3 regions of the Scopulibacillus cellulosilyticus genome follow, and region 3 is predicted to be linked to each of the others. Evidence: riboswitches for the same ligand, from Rfam matches in the RefSeq annotation. Region 3 holds a riboswitch; each other region holds the start of a gene.

Region 1 (6,969 bases), on a different contig from region 3:
ACCTCGGTAACGACATTGGCAACAGGCGCTCCGCTCTCTTCAGTTGACAAATAGTTTTCAACATAAGTGACTGAGCTGCCTTGTTCAGCTACAACAATGACATGGTTGATAAAGCCTGCATTCGGATCTTCCTGCCAATAGATTGTTTGTATTGGCACACTGACCTCTACATTTTTTGGAACGTAAAGGAATGTTCCGCTGTTAACCAACGCCGCATGAAGGGCAGTTAAACGGTTTTCATCAGCTTTTACTGCATCTGTGAAATAATATTTTTTGATCAAATCGCCGTGTTCTTTAAGAGCTGTTTCAAGATCAGTGAATATGACACCTTTGTCCTGCAGCTCTTTTGATAAAGCGCGATAAGCAGGCGTTCCATTATGTTGAATAAGTACGTTTCCTGATTGTTCACCTTGTCCGACCAATTGTTTAATATTTACAGGTAAGTCTTCTAACGAAGATATAGATCTTGCTGATGGTTTATGTTCAAATTCAGTAAAATTCCAGCCAATAATTCTCGTTTTTTCAGGTTTTGGCATTGGAAGCCCTTCAGCCAATTGAAGTCCTTTTAAACGAAACTCAGTAAACCAATCCGGTTCATGACGATCTTGGGAAAACTTTTTGATATATTCCGAGTCGTATTGAACCCCTGTTATTTCCGTTGACATATTATTCCTCCTACCTCATCAAGATCACACTTGAATGCTCTAATGTTGAATGCCTGATGGCTTAAACTTCTTGTTCTTCTGCTTCGTCCTCAATGCCAAGCTCTGCTTTCAGACCGTCATAACCTTCATCCTCAAGGCGTTGTGCAAGTTCAGGTCCGCCTGATTTTACAATACGGCCTTGCATCATAACATGGACTTTGTCCGGTGTAATATATTGCAATAAGCGTTGGTAGTGAGTAATAATTAAGCATCCAAATTCAGGGGAACGCATTTCATTGACGCCTTTTGCAACAACTTTAAGCGCATCAATATCAAGCCCTGAATCGATCTCGTCAAGGATAGCGATCTTTGGTTCAAGCATCATTAATTGAAGAATTTCGTTGCGTTTTTTCTCGCCGCCGCTGAACCCTTCATTTAAATAACGCTGTGCGAATTCCTGGTCAATATCAAGCAAATCCATTTTTTTATCAAGTTGTTTGATAAATTTCATGAGCGGAATTTCATTTCCTTCACCGCGGCGTGCATTAATCGCTGTTCTTAAGAAATCGGCATTCGTAACACCGCTGATTTCACTTGGATATTGCATCGCTAAGTAAAGGCCGGCGCGAGCCCTTTCGTCAACTTCCATTTCTAAAACATCTTTACCGTCAAGCATTACGGAACCTTCTGTAATCTCATATTTAGGATGCCCCATTAATGCTGAAGCAAGCGTAGATTTACCGGTGCCGTTAGGGCCCATAATCGCGTGAATTTCCCCGCCGTTAATTTCTAAATTAAACCCTTTAACTATTTCTTTATCTTCTATAGAAACATGAAGATTGTCGATTTTAAGGTTTGGTACAGACATGGTCATACCTCCAGTTATTTATCATAAATTGTCTTTTTCTACATTAATAAGTAGAGTTTTATTCTCAATCTATTCTCATTACAATCTTATATCAAATCCAATTACATTTCAAATAATGTTTATGTAGAAAATTTCCCCTTATAAGGGGAAAAACCAGTCATAAGGACTGGTTTTCCTAATAATTTTTATGACTGACTTAATTTATGGTCTTGCTCAGCGGCAATAATATTACATTTACGGTAATCTTTTTCTCGTGATTTTTCAACTTCAAGTCTTTTTTCTAAGCTTCTCTCATATTCAGCGTATCCAATACCATGAGATTGGTGCATCGCTTTTTCCATTTCACTGGTGTGTAAAAGCCTGATTTGACTTTGGGTGTTAATAATAAACCATCCCTTTCAAAATGTTTTACAAAGGTTAGGTTAACATAAATAAGATTAACTACCAAAGTGGAATTTGCTACATTTCAGACAATAGTTGATATTGTCACCTTATCTATGGCTTTCACCAACTGGAAGGGCAGAATAGCTGGATATTCCTCTGTATTTCAATGTTGTCTAGTGCTTCATTTGTTTCAGTTCATCCAAAGTATCCTGAACTAAAGTCACAGACTGGCTGATTGCAGCCCCGCCGCCAAAAGCTGCTGTTACGCCAATCGTTTCAAGAATTTCTTTTTCAGTACACCCTTGATCCATACAGCCTTTCGTATGATAAACAATGCAGTACTCATCTTGTGAGTAGATACTTATGCCAAGGGCAATTAATTGTTTTTGCTTTTGGTCAAGTTCTCCTTCTTTAAAACAGGCTGCGGTAAATTCATTATATTTATCAGCAATATGGGGCATCTTCTGCTCAAATTCATGAAGCCCCGTCTTATAATCCATAAGAATTTGTTCAGTGACATTCGCAGAAACGTGTTCTTTTTCCACATTAATACCTCTCTTCTATGGAAGTTCAGTTTTAGTATGTCAAGAACACAATTGATTCATTCGATACTTTAATGTTATTTAACAGGAACTACCGCGCCTTTATACTTCTTATTAATAAAATCTTGAATTTCTTTTGAATGTAAAACTTTTACCAGCTTTTTAACAGCAGGATTATTTTGATCTTTAGCTCTGACAACGACCGCATTAGCGTATGGAGATTTATCATTTTCCATAGCGATGGCATCTTTTTTCGGATTGAGGCCAGCATCTAATGCGTAGTTTGTATTAATGAGCAAAGCGTCCCCTTCACCGTTTTTATAAATTTTCGGAAGCATAGCTGCATCATATTTTGCTTCTATTTTTAAATGTTTTGGGTTAGAAGTGATGTCATCAATTCTTGAGTTAATATTGCCGCCATTTTTCAATTTGATGAGCCCCGCTTTTTGAAGCAGCAACAGCATCCTCGGTTCATCAGAAACGGAATTACTCATAATAATTGTAGCGCCTTTTGGCAGCTGTTTTAAGCTTTTATATTTTTTTGAGTAAATACCAATCGGTTCAACATGAATGTTTCCTACATCCTTAAAGTCATAATGGTTTTTCTTTTCTTGTACTTTTAAATATGGAACGGTTTGGAAATAGTTGGCGTCAATATCTCCAGATGCTAATGCTTTATTTGGCGTTACATAATCTTGGAACTTAACAATCTTAAGATTAACACCTTGTTTTGCCAATATTGGCTTTGCTTTCTCAAGAATTTCGGCATGAGGGACAGGTGTAGCACCTACTGTCAACGTTGTAGTTTTACCGCCTTTTCCATCTTTACTAGCGCCGCATGCAGCTAAAAGAAATACTAAACTTAGGCTAATGACTAGTGCGAATATCTTCTTCATTTTTTCTTCCCCTATCTTTTATCTAATTTTTTTGTAATAAAATCCCCTATAAATTGTAAAATAAAGACAATAATAAGAATAAAAATTGTTGAGAGTATAGTGACATCATTATTTCCGCGCTCGTAACCTTCGTTATAAGCGAGCGTCCCTAAGCCGCCTGCACCTATGACTCCAGCCATTGCTGTAAAACCAACAAGAGCAATTGCTGTGACTGTTATTCCTGAAGATAATGCAGGCAATGATTCGGGTAATAACACTTTCCAGATAATTTGCCATTTGCTTGCTCCCATAGCTTGTGCGGCTTCAATGACACCTTTATCGATTTCCCGGAGTCCTATCTCAACTAAACGTGCGTAAAATGGCGCAGAACCAACAATAAGAGCTGGAAGTGCTGCCGTTGAACCTAACATGGTGCCGACTAATAATGTCGTTATCGGGATCAACAATATAATAAGGATAATAAACGGAATGGAACGGAAAATATTGACTATTGTTGAAACACACTTATATATGATTTTATTTTCAAACATATTGCCTTTTGCTGTTACAAATAATAACAATCCTAAAATAATTCCTAAAATGACTGTAGCTACAACTGAAATGACAGTCATATAGAGCGTTTGTAATATGGCTTGCCAAATCTCGTTCCAATCAGCGTTAGGAAATAAGCTGTGCAGCATCTTGTATCACCTCAACTCCAACTCCTTGGTTTTCAATAAAATCTATTGCTCTTTTTACTTCGTGCGTTGCGCCATCAATAAGAAGGGTTAAAGTTCCAAACGCCCCGTTTTGTGTTTGTGAAATATTACCTTCTAAAATATTTATTTCAACAAGCTGCTGCTGAAATAGCTCGTTAACAACCGGCCGATTGGCTGAATCCCCTTTAAAGGATAATTTAACAATGGTACCCGATGGATGAGCTTGTTTTACAAAATCAACAGCTTCCTCTGCTTCATCATTTTGTGTCACTTGTTTAACAAATTCTTTTGTGATCGCCATTTTGGGTTGTTGGAAGACATCTAAAACATTACCTTCCTCGACAATCTGCCCTTTATCAAGAACCGCTACTTTGTGACAAATCTTTTTAACCACGTGCATTTCATGAGTAATCATAACAATCGTTAATCCCAGCTTTTTATTAATATCAACGAGTAAATCCAGTATCGCATTTGTCGTTTTCGGGTCCAGTGCAGACGTTGCTTCATCACAAAGCAATACTTTAGGATTATTGGCCAAGGCTCTTGCAATGCCGACACGCTGTTTCTGTCCGCCGCTTAATTGTGACGGATAGGCGTTTTCACGCCCTTCTAAGCCGACAATCTTAATTAACTCTTGTACTCTCTTTTTTCTTTCGGCTTTTTTGACACCAGCTACTTCAAGCGGAAATGAGATGTTGCCTTTTACAGTTCTCGACCATAGCAGATTAAAATGTTGAAAGATCATACCGATGTCTTTTCTTGCCTCACGCAATTTATTTTTTGATAAGCTGGACATTTCTTTGCCGTCAACAATGAGACTGCCTGCAGTAGGTGTTTCCAGCATATTGATTAATCGGATTAGAGTGCTTTTACCAGCGCCGCTATAGCCAATAATGCCAAAAATCTCGCCTTGTTTTATGTCTAAATCAATGCCGCTAAGCGCTTCGACGGCACCTTTTTTTGAATGATAAGATTTCTTAATGTTATTGAGTTTAATCATGTTGTCACCCCTTACCCTACTAAAATAAAAAATCTCTCTACCTGGACAGATAGAGAGATAAGTATTCGTACGCTTCTCCCTCTTATCTGTCAAGCCGCTGCTTGCAGGAATTGGCACCTTACCCGTCATTCAATTAGCTATAGCTAATTGAGAGCCGGGTGGTTGCCGGGCTTCATCGGGCCAGTCCCTCCACCTCTCTTGATAAGAGATTTTTAAAGTTTTTAAGATATTAGTATATTAGCACTAGGGTAAAGCTCTGTCAATACCCTCCTAAAGGCACAGGATCATTATTCTTTATACTTTTATTATTTTTGAAAAGCGCAACGAAATCTTCAATAATAGCACTTGCAGTCGGCAATGCTCCCGCCCCCGGACCGCTTAAAACTAAATCTTCGGCCAAATCAGTTTTAACCCTTACAGCGTTATTAACACCCTCAATGGCGTAAAGGGGATGATCCGGCTTGATTCTTAACGGTTCAACGCTGGCTTCGATTTGTCCATTAGATGATCGTGATAAGGCAGCAATTAATTTGACTTTTTCTTTGCTCTCTTCAGCGGCAAGAATATCTTCCTGTGTCACTTGATCGATTCCCTTTCGGACAACATCATTCCAATCAGGCTGCTCATTGTAAATAAGGTCGCTGATGATCATTGTTTTATAGAAAGCGTCCCAGCCTAAAACATCATTAGAAGGATCAGCTTCCGCATAACCCAGCCGCTGGGCCTCCGCAAGCGATTGTTCGAATGACTGAATCTTCTCCCGCATCGTCGTTAAAATAAAATTAGACGTCCCATTCAAAATGGCTTCCACTCTTTGTATACGGTTTACCTTAAGATAGTCTTTAATCATATGCAGAATTGGGATACTTCCCGCAACTGACGCTTCGAAAGCAAGTTGTGTTTGATGATCATCGGCTATTTTCTTTAATTCCTTACCCTTTTTAGCCAATAGCTCCTTGTTCGCTGTAATGACAGGCAGCTTACTTTCCAGAGATTTCCTTAGATAATTATAGGCAGGCTCACAACCGCCAATTGCCTCTATAACGACATCAACAGGGTGTTTTAATACCTCGTTAAAATCTGTTGTCACTTCAACGCCGCCATTTATTTTTCTATTTTTACAGGAATCTTTAATTAAAATGACAGGTATCCTGACAGCTTCACCAATAGCTTTATACAGTTCCTCTTGATGACTAATAACTGTTTCGTAAACACCTTGACCAACCGTTCCTAATCCAAGTAAAGCAACATTAATTGTCATTTCACCACTCCTAAGTATATTTAGTTTTTCAAGTATTAAAAAAACCCCTCCGATAAGAGGGGTTTATCACCGCTCTTATCTTTTAGGAGTATTTAAACTCCTGCAGGAATTAGCACCTTTCCAAGCAATTGCTTGGAGGTTGCCGGGCTTCATCGGGCCTTTCCCTCCGCCTCTCTGGATAAGAGAAAACTTTATTCAAATTTAAAATTATCAGTTAAATAGGACTTGGCTGGTGCCAAGCTTTAAGCACAGTCAACTGCATAGCCGCACTTTACTTTCAACCTTTAGTTGATTTAAACATTCAGAAAGTATAATAAATATTAACAATATAGTATCACCCAGTTAACTTAGTGTCAACTGGACTTATGTAATTGGTAAAGCTATACTTTCCATAGAAAGAATTTTTAAGATTTAACTATGGAAAGGGGCTTAAAAAATTGAAAGCACCAAATTTTGAATTAACCGATTTACAGACACAAGAAAAAGTTAAACTTTCCGATTTCGAAGGCAAACCTGTTATGATTACATTTTGGGTATCATGGTGTCCTGATTGTCAGAAAGATCTGCCTAAAAAAGTCGAATTTTATCAATCATTGAATAAAGATGAATTAGCTTTCTTAACCGTTAATGTTACGGGAAGGGAAGGTACGGAAAAAGACGGTCCCCAATTTGCCCG
Region 2 (6,969 bases), on a different contig from region 3:
AGATGAAAAATTATTAACGACAGGGAGCATGGCTTACTTTGTTGGCGCCGGTTTTTTAGGTATGTTTTTTGGGACTTTAATTTTTGGATATGTCAGTGATAAAGTCGGCAGGCGCAACGGTTATATTTACTCGCTTCTTATATACTCTATTTTTACTATTTGTATGGCCTTCGCACCATCTGCTGTATGGCTCGACATATTTCGGTTATGTGCCGGATTTGGTGTTGGCGCACAATTAGTGATCATTGACACTTATATTACTGAGATGACGCCTTCATCGAAACGCGGTTTTTATATCGCGTATAGTCAATTTATTACATTTTGGGCTGTTCCTATTGTTACCCTGCTGGCCTATCTGCTTGTTCCAACACATTTCTTAATGGATGGATGGCGCTGGGTTGTATTGATCGGTGGACTTGGTGCTGTTTTTGTTTGGTGGATTCGACTTGGTCTCCCGGAATCGCCGCGCTGGCAAGAGCAGCATGGTCAAATAGACAAAGCTGATCAAACGATGAAACATTTGGAGAAAATGATTGAACAAGAAGTCGGTTTACTGCCGCCTGTCCAACACAAAGAAGTTAAGGCGGAAGAGAAGGGGAAGTTCTCAGAAATATGGAAACCGCCGTACAGATCGCGGACAATTATGCTGTTAGTTTTCAATCTATTTCAAACTATCGGATTTTACGGGTTTGCTTCCTGGGTACCGACTTTATTAGTAAGTGAGGGTATTACGCTCGTCCATTCACTCTTCTATACATTTATCATGGCTTTGGCAAATCCATTTGGCCCAATTTTAGGTATGTTAACATCAGACCGGCTTGAAAGAAAGTGGATGATCGTTGTTATTTCAATCGCAATCGCTGTGGCTGGTACTATTTTTTCTTTGACTAGAATACCTTCTTTGATTATTCTAATGGGAATTATTATTACGCTTCTTAATAACTGGTTCAGCACTTTATTCCATTCTTACCAGGCGGAGTTATATCCAACACGCATTCGTGCCACCGGTGTCGGATTTACGTATGGTTGGAGCCGATTAAGTTCTGTATTCTCGGGATTCATCATCGCTGGATTGCTTCATGAATTTGGTGTTGTCGGTGTCTTTGGGTTTATCTCGGTTGCTATGTTGATTGTGGCCATTTCAATCGGAGGTTTTGGGCCTAAGACAAATAAGAAGGAGTTAGAGGAGATTTAGTAACTAAAATAAAAAAATATATAGTAAAATGCAGATTTACAATGTTAAGATTCCCTAGTTTAAAATCTCAATTTATCTTTATGTTTCATAGATAAATTGGGATTCTTTTTATACGTTAGGAAAAAATTTGCAGCAGTAGATGCCAATTTTACGCAGAGGCAAGTAAACGCAACAGACATCTGTAAAAGATTTACCATTAAAGAATTAGATTAAGTGCTAGAAGGACCATAATTTGTAAAAGTGCAGAATTCTCTTGACGTTTAATTCGTAAATTGATAAAGTTATTAAAAAATATTTCTTATCCAGAGAGGCGGAGGGACTGGCCCTATGAAACCTCAGCAACAGATCTATTAAGATACTGTGCTAATTCCAGTGGGTGATAAACCCTGATAGATAAGAGCGTACGTTTTTATTTGTCGGTAACGCACTCTTCTTTAGAGTGTGTTTTTGTTTTTTCTGGATGATGAAGAAGGAGAGTATGATGGGTAACGAAGGAAAGCAGGAATTTCAAAGGAAAATGAAAGTAAGACATCTTGTTATGCTGTCTCTTGGCGGGGTTATTGGAACCGGATTATTTCTTAGTTCAGGTTATACCATCCAACAGGCCGGCCCATTTGGCACCATTCTCGCGTATCTGATTGGAGCAGTAGTCGTTTATCTGGTCATGTTATGTTTAGGGGAATTATCTGTACATATGCCTGAGACGGGTGCCTTTCACAGCTATGCTGCGAAATACATTGGGCCAGGAACAGGTTATACAGTTGCTTGGTTGTATTGGCTGACTTGGACTGTTTCATTAGGTTCTGAGTTTACAGCTGCAGGTTTGCTTATGCAACGATGGTTTCCATCTATTAATGTATGGATATGGAGTGCACTATTTGCCATTTTGATCTTTTTATTAAATGCGCTGACGGTTAAGTTTTTCGCTGAATCGGAGTTCTGGTTTGCTTCTGTAAAGGTCATAGCAATTGTCGTATTTATTATTTTAGGCGTAGCAGCAATGGTAGGCATTATTCCAATGAAGAATTCACAGGCAGCTCCATTCTTTTCTAACTTTATCAGTGCCGGATTATTTCCTAATGGTACTTTTGCTATTATCATGACAATGCTTGCAGTCAATTTTGCCTTTTCTGGAACTGAATTAATTGGCATTGCAGCTGGAGAAACGAAAAATCCGGCCAAGACTATCCCAAAGGCTATTCGCACAACATTGTGGAGATTGGTCATCTTTTTTGTAGGAACGATCGTTATTTTATCTGCATTATTGCCAATGTCGGATGCGGGAGTATTAAAAAGCCCTTTTGTAGCAGTTTTCGAACGAATTGGAGTGCCATACGCAGCTGATATTATGAATTTTGTTATTTTGACAGCCATTTTGTCTGCGGCAAACTCTGGTTTATATGCTTCTTCCCGAATGCTTTGGTCACTAGCAAATAAAAAGACTATATCGCCGGTTTTCGCAAAGTTAACCAAACGGGGTGTACCGCTGGTCGCTATTATTTTTAGTATGATAGGCGGCGGTTTAGCTTTGCTCTCAAGTATTTTTGCACCAGGAACTGTGTATATCGTGCTTGTATCTATTTCGGGTTTAGCTGTGGTTATTGTTTGGATGAGTATCAGTGTTTCGCAATTTCTATTTCGCAGACAATATATTAAAGAGGGAAATTCAGTACAGGATTTGGCCTACCGTACACCGCTATATCCTATTGTACCAATCGCTTCTTTTGTACTTTGTCTTGCTTCATGTATTGGCATTGCATTTGACCCTACACAACGAATCGCCCTTTATTGCGGTATTCCGTTTATTTTTATTTGCTATGGAAGTTATTATTTCACGCAAAGATTGAAGAAGAGAGGAGTAAAATATGTTAACAAAACTCAATCCCATTGATGCTATTTTACGAGATTATTCAGTTATGATTCTGGATGGCGCTTTAGCTACAGAACTTGAACGGTATGGCTGCAATTTGAATGACCCTCTTTGGTCTGCGCGAGTACTGCTGGAAAGTCCAGAAGTGATTTACCAGGTTCATGCTGACTATTTTCGTGCGGGGGCTGATTGTGCAATCACCGCAAGCTATCAAGCTACTATTAATGGATTTTCTAAACGTGGAATACAAGAAAAAGAGGCTTTAGAGTTAATTAAAAAGACTGTACTGCTTGCCAGCAAAGCAAGAGATGATTTTTGGCAGCAAGATATGCAGGCATTTAGACCGAAGCCATTGGTTGCGGCATCGGTAGGGCCTTATGGGGCATATCTTGCAGATGGTTCAGAATATGCAGGAAACTATAATGTTACAGATGAAACATTAGCGGAATTTCATCGTACAAGAATGGCAGCTTTGATCGAAGCAGGTGCTGATTTAATAGCGTTTGAAACAATTCCTTCTCTGCAAGAAGCAAAGATATTAGCCTCATTATTAAAAGACTTTCCGGAATCATATGCCTGGTTATCTTTCTCTTTGAAAAATAACAAGACAATCAGTGACGGTACCTTGTTGGAAGAGTGTGCAAAAATGTTTAATGATCATGATCAAATTGCCGCAATTGGCATCAATTGCGCCCCAGCATCGTTTGTCACAGAAGCCATCAATGTGTTAAGTACAAATACGAAGAAGCCAATTATCGTTTATCCGAATTCCGGTGAAAACTATGATCCGGAAACTAAAACATGGCATGGCCAAGAATCATGTCAGTCTTTCGATGTTTAAGCCAAGGAATGGTACGATGCAGGAGCACGATTAATCGGAGGATGCTGCAGAACAGAACCCCATCATATTAAGGAGATTGCAAATAAATTGCGTTAACCTCTAGAGTATATAGTAATATCCAAGTCCATACAAAAGTCTATTAATAAGTAGGTGGAAAATATTTTGTCGGCTTAGATAGAGCAACAAAACCGATTTCCTAAAATAAGGGAATCGGTTTTAAGTATGATTGATATTCTTTTTCATAAATGATTTCTTTCTAATTTACATGTTTTATTTGTGTTTGTTTTTAGTCCAGAGTAAAATTGTAAATTTTTAGCTAAGCGATTATATATACATGTCAATTCTCTTATCCCATTTATAGACATAGTTTTTTTGATTAATTATATTCAATTAAATAGTCTGAACTAAGATGCTTGCAATGATAACTGATGCGGTGGTGACGGTTGTGAAGCCGCCGACAAGCATTGGTGTAAGGATTTCATTAAAAATGGTTTTCTGTTCTGCTTCGTTATCAGCGACACTGCGGCTGATTTCCTCACAGAGCAGATAGTCACCGGGGAATCCGAATAAAGCTGTTAAGGCTACTGCAATCCCTTTATTCATGTTCCACTTCATTAATTTTGCCCCAACAAAGCCGCCTGCGATAATCCCGACAATACCTATTGCCATAATGGCGAGAACGACCGGTAAATAGCCAACAAACATATGGATCGTTACATCATTCATAGAGCTCATCGTAATCACGATAATCCCGACCATAGCGATGCCGAATGAGTTCGCACGTTCCAGCATCTTATCATTATAAAAGCCGATATATGCACCGATTAGACCAATGACTAATGCCCATAAGCTATAATTAATGCCGGTTAAATTGCCTAAGAAAATAGCTAATGCTCCGCCAATAAATAGCTGCAATAAAAGGATGACATGCGTTTGATATTTTTTCGGAATCCAAGTCTTTCTTTTTGAATCAGTGAGTATGCTTTCAGGGTCTGCAGCAGCAGCAACCTCTGTGTAAGCTGCCTGATTAAGTGTTTTCTTGACATGCTTAGCATGACGGCGCAGAAAGAATGAGGCAAGCGGCATACCGATTAAACTTTGTATTGCAAGAATAAGAGCTGGAATGGTAACTAAGCCAGTCTGGCCGATAGCCTTCAGTTTTTGGGCGGTTAATATAAATGCAATGGTGCCGCCGGTTAAAGGTCCTGTCCCGGCTACTGCTGACGAATAACCAAACATAGGCGTAATAATGGCAAGAATAAGTACAGCAGCAACCGCGACCCCGCATAAAGCGATAATGACCGCTCTAATTTGTGATTTTATAATTTTAAACGGGACGAGTGTTCCCATATGAACGATCAGCGGTGCAATCATTAACGTTCCAAATGTGCCTATAGTTGATGAATCAATAATCTTTTTTGGGAAGATGCCTGTCCAAAGCGTGATCAAGTATCCTATAAGAACGACAAGTAACATAGGAATTCTCGCTCTTGTCATAATAGAAATAAGTTCGCCAACAGCCAATAAAAATAAAATAAGCATGGCTGCAAAAATTGGTTCATTCATTATAAAGACCCCTTTTATGAAATAGTTTAATGAATTTTTAGAATAATAAAGCGGCAAGTTATGAAAATAGTCTTTTTGGTTTTCGGACAGGTCCTTAACTGTATGACTGCTTTCTTATACCAATGTTTAAATTATTCTTTATGTTTTAAGGATTTTATCATAAGATAAAGGCCTTGAATAGTCATTTTTTGAAATTTCACTCAAGGCAATTAATACTAAATTTTTTAGTAAGCGCAACCATTATCGCCCCTGCTGGAAACATTGTAAATTTAAAAGTCGACAAAAACAGATAATTTTTTTATGAAATAAAAAGTGCTCCTCTTAATTTTTCAATTTCAATTTGAGTTTGGTAAAATTCAGAAGAATGATAAACGGATAAAACAATGGAAATTTTTATGGAGGTCCCAAATGTATAGAGAATCGAAACCTTTTAATTTAAGTCCTTATGATCACCCGGATATTTACCCCGGTCCGCGCCCGGTCTCATCGTTTATTTTTTATAAAGGAAAAGCCCATAAAATTGAAGAAGAACATGGAAAAGCCGTTGAAGATTGTACGATTCATATTTCACAGCGCGATGACCTGCTCGGTACACTTGCTTTTTCGAGTACGGTAAAAATGACGGTGAAGGAATTTTTGAAAAAGGAACAGGCTGCGCCGATTACTGAACGGATTCCGCTGCTTGGCTATGGGTCAAACGTTTGTCTTGCGCAATTAGCTTATAAATTCGGGTTAACTCCGGATATGAGCGATCTGACGATTTGCTACCGGGCAACGATAAAAGATTCGGATATTGTCTATGGGTCTTTTTTGGCACCATACGGCGCGCTGCCGGCTATCATCGCCCCGGTTACCGGTGCTGAAACGGAGATTTGGCTGACGCTTGTCGATCAAGAACAGTTTGATCATATGAACAGCACTGAAGGCGGGTATGGACTGCGCGAACATCGCGGCGGGAAATGTGTGCTTCAAAATAGTGAGCGCTTTGAAAAGGTTTATGGCTATTATAACCCGCGTGCCTTAAAGGTCGACGGCAATATGCTAAGATTCAAAGACATTCAAGGAACCTCACCGCTTCCTGAGGCATGGGAGGCGGACACGCTAGACTGGCTGAAAGAAGCTGTTGGGTTTGAAGGTTCAAGAGAACATTTCATTCACAAGCTTCGCTGGGATTATTCCTTCCATCGTGAGGTTAATAAAAAGTTAAAATCGCATGAGATGTCGTTTGATCATCCGGATTTAGCCGAAACAGACCGATTTGAGACAATCGGGGAAATGAAAAGGGATTTTAATCTTTGACTGAAAAGAAAGAGAGCAAAGGAAGTAAACACGTTAAAAATGAAAAGAACATTTTCTCCGGAAGAAATTAGTTTGGAACCAGTATACCGATTCAAGATGAGGGTCGCCATTGAAAACCCCTCCTGAGATGTAAAAGATTCAGGAGGGATTTTCATAATACTCGATTGAGTGATAGCTCTGCTTAGGGTACTGCCCAGT
Region 3 (6,969 bases):
TCCCGTCAGTTGGTTCTAAAGCCCGAATTAGGATAGCTTCGGGCTTTTCTTTTGGCCCGCTGACAATATTAAGGCAGAGATGCATGCCATAAATAAGATAAATGTAAGCGAAACCCGCTTCCCCATACATAATTTCTGTCCGTTTGGTACGTTTTCCTCCAAAGGAATGGGCAGCACGATCTTCAGGGCCCATATATGCTTCAGTTTCAACAATCACTCCGGACGTTGTTCCTTGATCCGTTTTATGAATAATTGTTTTGCCTAATAATGCTTTAGCAAGGTCCAATGTCGGACGATGGAAAAATCCATTGGTTAGATTCATAAACACTTCCGTCTCCTTTTGAACATAATCTTATTATATTAAAAATTCTAGATAACCATCCATTTAACAGTAGACTTGTCTATATTCATTAATAATTGGCCATAATGATTAAAAATATGGTTGAAGCGGTGGTTAATAAATGGAAAAAAATTTATTGCGCATGGCGGTGGAAACACGGAAAAAGCGCTTAATTAACAATTTGATATTAACTAATACATACAAGTATGATAGAAATGAGCTTCATCATTTAACTTTGACAGAACTCGAGCAAGAATGGGAGCGCTGCAGGCATTTCAATTCTGAAGTTCAATTTAAATCTCATCATTAATCAAACTTGCCAATCGGCAAGTTTTCTTTATACTATCGGTATATCTTGGCAACTTAGAAGCAAATTCGACGCAGTTGCCAAGATAAGGTCGATAGTATAAGTGCATCTAAACCTCTGTCTACGCCCTTCAGGCTTGCCAATCGGCAAGTTTTCTTTATTTCTGGATAAAAATTGGACAATAACAGTGCAACTTGCTTAAAATAAAATTGGGATACTAACAGGATGGAGTTAAAAAATGATGGATTCATTTACTTTTGAAGATTTTTATCAAAATCAGGTTACATTTTCCTTTAAAGATCATCCTTTTTCAAGCTCGCCAAAACATGTTTGGGTCATAAGCCGTTTCCATAATCAGTGGTTGTTAACTCAACATCCGAGAAGAGGATGGGAATTCCCGGGTGGAAAAGTGGAAAAAGGGGAGAATGCTGAACAAGCGGCCGTTCGCGAAGTGTATGAAGAAACCGGTGCAGATGTCTTAGATTTGTATTATATTGGTCAATATAAAGTGGACGGAAAAAGCGGGGTAATTATTAAAAATGTCTATTATGCAACCATTGGGCAAATTAAACTTAAAGATAATTACCTTGAAACAAATGGACCAATACTTATTCATGAGATACCAAAAGATATTAAGCATTCTAATCAATACAGCTTTATGATGAAGGATAATGTACTTCAATACAGCCTGGAACGCATTTGTGAAAAGTTTTTAAAAAAGCCTTAGGGTCGGTACCCTAAGGCTTTTGATAATATGTTATTCTAAGAAGATTCAGGGGCAATAATTTATCTAGGTCCGGCTGCTTTAATTTCTTCAGAGACATGTTTGAATTTCTTGAAGTTGTCTTTGAACTTTTTGGCAAGCTCGCGGGCCTTTTCTTCGTATGCTTCTTGGCTTGGCCAAGTCTTGCTTGGCTGCAGGACATGATCAGGAACACCTGGGCAATGAAGCGGAATATTTAATCCGAAAATAGGGTCGAGCATTGATTCTTCGTTACTTAGTTCACCGTGTAATGCAGCTTGAACCATCGCTCTTGTATAGGCGAGATTAATACGTTTGCCTTCACCGTATGCACCGCCGGTCCAGCCGGTATTAACGAGATAAACGTCCACTTGATGACCGTCAATTTTTTCTCCAAGCATACTAGCGTATTTTGCTGCTTCTAAAGGTAAAAATGGTGAGCCGAAGCATGTAGAGAAAGTCGCTTCAGGTGAAGTAACGCCTCTTTCTGTACCTGCTAATTTGCTCGTATAACCTGATAAGAAATGGTACATTGCTTGCTCTTTTGTAAGTTTGCTAATCGGCGGCAGAACACCAAAAGCATCAGCTGTTAAGAAGATAATGGTGTTAGGATGGCCGGCAAGGCTTGGTAAAATAACATTCGGTACATTGTGAATGTCATAAGCTGCACGTGTATTTTCCGTATATTTATTATCATCGTAATCAGGTTCGCGGGACTGTTCATCAACAACGACATTCTCTAAGACAGAACCATAACGAATGGCATTCCAAATTTGCGGTTCTTTTTCCTCAGACAAATGAATTGTTTTGGCATAACACCCGCCCTCAATGTTAAATACACCGCTGGCAGACCAGCCATGCTCGTCATCACCAATAAGCTTTCGGTTTGGATCATTTGATAATGTTGTTTTGCCGGTTCCTGAAAGACCAAAGAATAATGCCACGTCACCCTCTTCGCCAACGTTTGCGGAACAATGCATAGATAGGATGTCTTGATTTGGCAAAATGTAATTCATAACGCTGAATATTGACTTTTTCATTTCTCCGGCATATTGTGTACCGCCAATTAATACAACGCGTCTTTTAAATGATATGATAATGAATGCTTCAGAGTGTGTGCCATCAACTTCAGGATCGGCTTTAAAGCCTGGTGCCGAGACAATCGTGAACTCAGCGCTGTGAGTTTTTAATTCTTCAGCTGTCGGACGGATAAAAAGCTGTTGGGCAAATAAATTATGCCAAGCGTATTCATTGACAACTTGCAATGATAGGCGCGATTCAGGGTCTGCCCCTGCAAAACCGCGGAAAACAAAGCGTTCTTCTCTTTTTTTCAGATAATCAATCACTTTGAAATATAATTTCTCGAAAACACTTTCATCAATAGGCTGATTGTTTCCCCAGTCAATTGTACCTTCAATTTCCGGCTCTTTTACAATAAACTTATCTTTAGGGGAGCGTCCAGTATATTTTCCGGTATTTGCCGCCAGGGCACCGGTATTTGTTAAAATGGCTTCTTTTTTCTCTAAAGCTTTCTCGATAAGGTGTGAAACCGATAAATTCATATACGTATGATCTAATTTTAGGCATTCATCTAATTTTGAAGTAAATGGCATTGTTTTCATAGTTAAAAACCATCCTTTGTGTTAATTTCAATCCTTTATAAGTTAGAATTAGTATAACATATTTTATTCTTTAGTCCATACTAATTGCGAATTATTTTTAAAAAATATACGTTGGAACATATAAATGGGTATTGTCCTAAGTAAATGGGGATTTTTGATGGTTATTTCAGATATAATAATGATATCTCTAATTTTTCAATCCAACATATTTAACTATCTAAATAGTATAACCTAAAATATATTAATTGTATTTAGACAATTTGATTGTTTATTGACAGTTGTTGTCGCCTGCGCTATTCTTAGTAAAAACGGCTGCTCTTATCCTGAGTAGGTGGAGGGACAGGCCCTGTGAAACCCGGCAACCACCCGGCGCCTAAATAGCGTAATCAGCGCAGTTCTGAGTGCTGGGAACGGTGCTAACCTGCAAGGTTAGTTCAACCTTGACGATAAGAGGCGAGAGTTATAATGTCCTTGTCCTCAGTTGGAAAGGGCTTTTTTCATGCAAATTTTCAGGGGCACGAGTACCGTTTTCATAACATATTATTTCATTATTATATTTTGGGAGGATTAGGATGACAAAAAAATATTCTAGACGTTTGTTCACTTCTGAGTCTGTAACAGAAGGCCATCCTGATAAGATTTGCGACCAAATTTCGGATGCCATTTTGGATGAAATCATTAAGAGTGATCCAAATGCGCGTGTCGCCTGTGAAACTACAGTCAGTACAGGATTGGTTCTAGTTGCTGGAGAGATTACGACTTCAACCTATGTTGACATACCTAAGGTTGTCAGAGAAACAGTTCGTGAAATTGGTTATGACCGGGCGAAATACGGTTTCGATTCAGAAACTTGCGCGGTATTAACATCAATTAATGAACAATCTCCTGACATTGCCCAAGGCGTTAACCAGTCACTTGAAGCGCGTGAAGGCCAAATGACTGATGACGAAATAGAGGCAATTGGCGCAGGTGACCAAGGGCTGATGTTCGGCTTTGCTGTTAATGAAACACCTGAATTAATGCCGCTGCCAATTTCGCTTTCCCATCAGCTGTCAAGACGCCTGGCTGAAGTGAGAAAGAACGAAACAGTTCCTTATTTAAGACCGGATGGAAAAACACAAGTAACTGTTGAGTATAATGAAGAAGGAAAACCTGAACGTGTTGATACAATCGTTATTTCCACTCAGCACCACCCGGAAATAACATTAGAACAAATTAAAGAAGATCTTATCAACCACGTCATTAAACCGATCGTACCTGAAGAATTAATTGATGAAAATACAAAGTATTTTATTAATCCGACAGGGCGATTTGTTATCGGCGGACCTCAAGGCGATGCCGGTTTAACAGGCCGTAAAATCATTGTTGACACTTACGGGGGATATGCCCGTCACGGCGGCGGTGCTTTCTCCGGAAAAGATGCTACTAAGGTTGACCGTTCCGCGGCTTATGCAGCGCGTTATGTCGCAAAAAATATTGTTGCGGCCGGATTAGCAGATAAATGCGAAGTCCAACTTGCTTATGCTATTGGTGTTGCAGAGCCGGTATCTATCTCCATTGATACTTTTGAAACCGGCAAGGTAACCGAAGAACGCCTTGTTGAACTTGTTCGCAAACATTTTGACCTTCGTCCGGCAGGTATTATTAAAATGCTTGACCTTAGAAGACCTATTTATAAACAAACAGCAGCTTATGGACACTTCGGCCGTACTGATGTTGATTTGCCATGGGAACAAACAGACAAAGCCGAACTTCTTAAAACCGAAGCTTAAAAAAGCAAGAGGAGCTGATCACAATCAGCTCCTCTTTTTATAAACTACTCTTCTGTAATCTGCCTTTTATATGCCTGCCCTTTTTCGACATATTCACGGCGGATCCTTGCCATGTCCTGGATATCTGCTTCATTTAAAGGCCGGATGACCTTTGCAGGACGTCCAAAAGCCAGTACATTCGGAGGGATGACTTTTCCTTGAGGAACAAGGCTTCCCGCACCTATAAATGCCCCTTCTCCAATTTCTGCGCCGTCAAGGATAATAGATCCCATGCCAATCAAACAATTCTTACGTAAAATCGAACTATGAATGGTCACCTGATGACCGACTGTCACATCGTCTTCTATGATAAGCGTACGATTAGGGCTTTGGTGCAGCATGCTTAAATCTTGAATGTTAACCCTGTTGCCAATACGCGTCGGTGCGACATCACCGCGTATAACCGTTCCAAACCAAATGCTCGATTCTTCCCCAATCTTGACATCACCGCTGATAACAGCATCCGGCGCAATAAATGCGCTTGTTGAAATTTCAGGGTAAACCCCATTGTATGGTAAGATCATATGTATTCACCTCCTGATAACTTAGTATAATAAAGTAAAGCCTCTATTAATGGGAGGGTTTTTTCTCCCGCTAACGGTTAGCAGAACAAATCGGATAAAGAAAGTATGAAAAAATTATAACATATAAGGGGTGGCACAAGTGTGGGCTTGGGAAACCAAAAATGTGCCTAAAGGCGTTATCGTCATTGTTCATGGTTCCGGCGAGCATCATGGGCGTTACCAGTGGCTAAGAGATCAATGGCTGAATGCGGGATTCCATGTTGTCATGGGGGACTTGCCCGGCCACGGAAAAAGCCCGTCAAAAAAAGGACATATCGAAAGCTTTAATGAATATATTAATTCAATTGAATTTTGGGTAAAGGACGGAAAAAAGTTTCAGCTGCCATTATTTCTTCTCGGCCACAGCCTGGGCGGATTGTCGATAATAAGAATGTTGCAAGAAAAAAGAATACACGTTCAAGGTGTTGTTTTATCTTCGCCTTGCTTAGGGCTTACTTTTCCTTTTCCGGCACTGTTAAAGAAAACAGGATATTTATTAAACGAAATAGCACCGGAATTATTAATTCCTACCAAAAGATCGGCAGGCAACAAAAAGGCAACCCGTAATGAAGAGGTTTTAAAAAGAGATGCTGAAGACCCTCTTATGCTTACAAAAATTTCAGCGCGGTGGTATTGGGAATTAGAAACTGCGATGGAAGAAGCTTTTCAAAATATAGATAAATTCCCGGACCTTCCTATGCTTATTTTACAAGCAGGAGATGATAAAATAGTTAATAAGCATTCAGTTAAAGAATGGTTCGACTCTTTAAATATAAAAAATAAGACCTATAAAGAATGGCCTGGTTTATACCATGAAATATTTAATGAACCCGAAAGAAAAACTGTTTTTCAACATGCTTTAACATTTATCGAAAACAATATGTCGTCTGGAGGACTGTTTAGTGAAAATACCTAAAAAACCTTTTGGAATGATGACACAAATTTATCGAAAAGTTCTTCCAAATGTACATCAGGAATTAGAGAAGTGGAAAGAAAAAGCAATGGCTATACCGGATGAAGAGTTGAGAAAGCAAGCCTTGGCAAGTATTCAAACCAAAACTTTTCACTGCGAAGGCGGTTCAATTTACAGCCTTCTTGCTAAAGATGAGTATCAAAAGGTTATCCGCTTTATTGTTGCTTATCAAACAATCAGTGATTATCTTGATAATCTTTGCGATCGAAGCGTTTCACTTGATCCGGCGGACTTTCGGGCATTGCATGAATCAATGCTTGATGCGCTCACTCCAGGTGCAGATCTTAAAGATTATTACCGGTTCCGCAAGATAACATCTGATGACGGCTACTTGGCTGACTTGGTTAGGACATGCCAAGATTTTTTGAAACATTTGCCGTCTTTAAAAGATATTCAGCCGTCTCTCCATGAATTGGCAGGTTTTTATTGTGATCTCCAAGTACATAAGCATGTTAAGCAGGATCAGCGGGTGCCAAGGCTGCAAGAGTGGTTTCGCCGGTATCAAGAAAAATTGCCGGAAATGAGCTGGTATGAATTTTCTGCCTGCTCCGGGTCAACGCTTGGAATCTTTTGTATCGTTTCATATGCAGCTGGTCAACATCATATGAAAG

Evidence for each region. A riboswitch is a leader RNA that binds a small molecule or an ion and turns the genes downstream of it on or off. The one in region 3 is predicted to bind S-adenosylmethionine.
Region 1: another riboswitch for S-adenosylmethionine. It lies ahead of ACFQRG_RS15350 (methionine ABC transporter ATP-binding protein); the one in region 3 lies ahead of metK (methionine adenosyltransferase).
Region 2: another riboswitch for S-adenosylmethionine. It lies ahead of mmuP (S-methylmethionine permease); the one in region 3 lies ahead of metK (methionine adenosyltransferase).

What each region holds. Positions count from the first base shown of each region.
Region 1 is NZ_JBHTCO010000020.1:34,210-41,178, forward strand. Features, by position in the region: gene sufD (Fe-S cluster assembly protein SufD) at 1-665, opposite strand, end outside; gene sufC (Fe-S cluster assembly ATPase SufC) at 727-1,512, opposite strand; gene ACFQRG_RS15330 (YuzK family famiily protein) at 1,698-1,841, opposite strand; gene ACFQRG_RS15335 (carboxymuconolactone decarboxylase family protein) at 2,070-2,396, opposite strand; gene ACFQRG_RS15340 (MetQ/NlpA family ABC transporter substrate-binding protein) at 2,516-3,334, opposite strand; gene ACFQRG_RS15345 (methionine ABC transporter permease) at 3,346-4,014, opposite strand; gene ACFQRG_RS15350 (methionine ABC transporter ATP-binding protein) at 3,992-5,032, opposite strand; SAM riboswitch class I at 5,112-5,240, opposite strand; gene ACFQRG_RS15355 (homoserine dehydrogenase) at 5,292-6,293, opposite strand; SAM riboswitch class I at 6,366-6,478, opposite strand; gene ACFQRG_RS15360 (TlpA disulfide reductase family protein) at 6,731-6,969, shown strand, end outside.
Region 2 is NZ_JBHTCO010000043.1:67,686-74,654, reverse strand. Features, by position in the region: gene ACFQRG_RS20040 (MFS transporter) at 1-1,195, shown strand, start outside; SAM riboswitch class I at 1,491-1,595, shown strand; gene mmuP (S-methylmethionine permease) at 1,677-3,086, shown strand; partial or broken gene mmuM (homocysteine S-methyltransferase) at 3,061-4,002, shown strand; gene ACFQRG_RS20025 (hypothetical protein) at 4,297-5,472, opposite strand; gene ACFQRG_RS20020 (hypothetical protein) at 5,881-6,771, shown strand.
Region 3 is NZ_JBHTCO010000014.1:12,302-19,270, forward strand. Features, by position in the region: gene ACFQRG_RS11330 (DNA-3-methyladenine glycosylase) at 1-322, opposite strand, end outside; gene ACFQRG_RS11335 (Fur-regulated basic protein FbpA) at 462-650, shown strand; gene ytkD (RNA deprotection pyrophosphohydrolase) at 889-1,374, shown strand; gene pckA (phosphoenolpyruvate carboxykinase (ATP)) at 1,434-3,002, opposite strand; SAM riboswitch class I at 3,327-3,464, shown strand; gene metK (methionine adenosyltransferase) at 3,584-4,783, shown strand; gene ACFQRG_RS11355 (gamma carbonic anhydrase) at 4,828-5,346, opposite strand; gene ACFQRG_RS11360 (alpha/beta hydrolase) at 5,486-6,301, shown strand; gene ACFQRG_RS11365 (tetraprenyl-beta-curcumene synthase family protein) at 6,288-6,969, shown strand, end outside.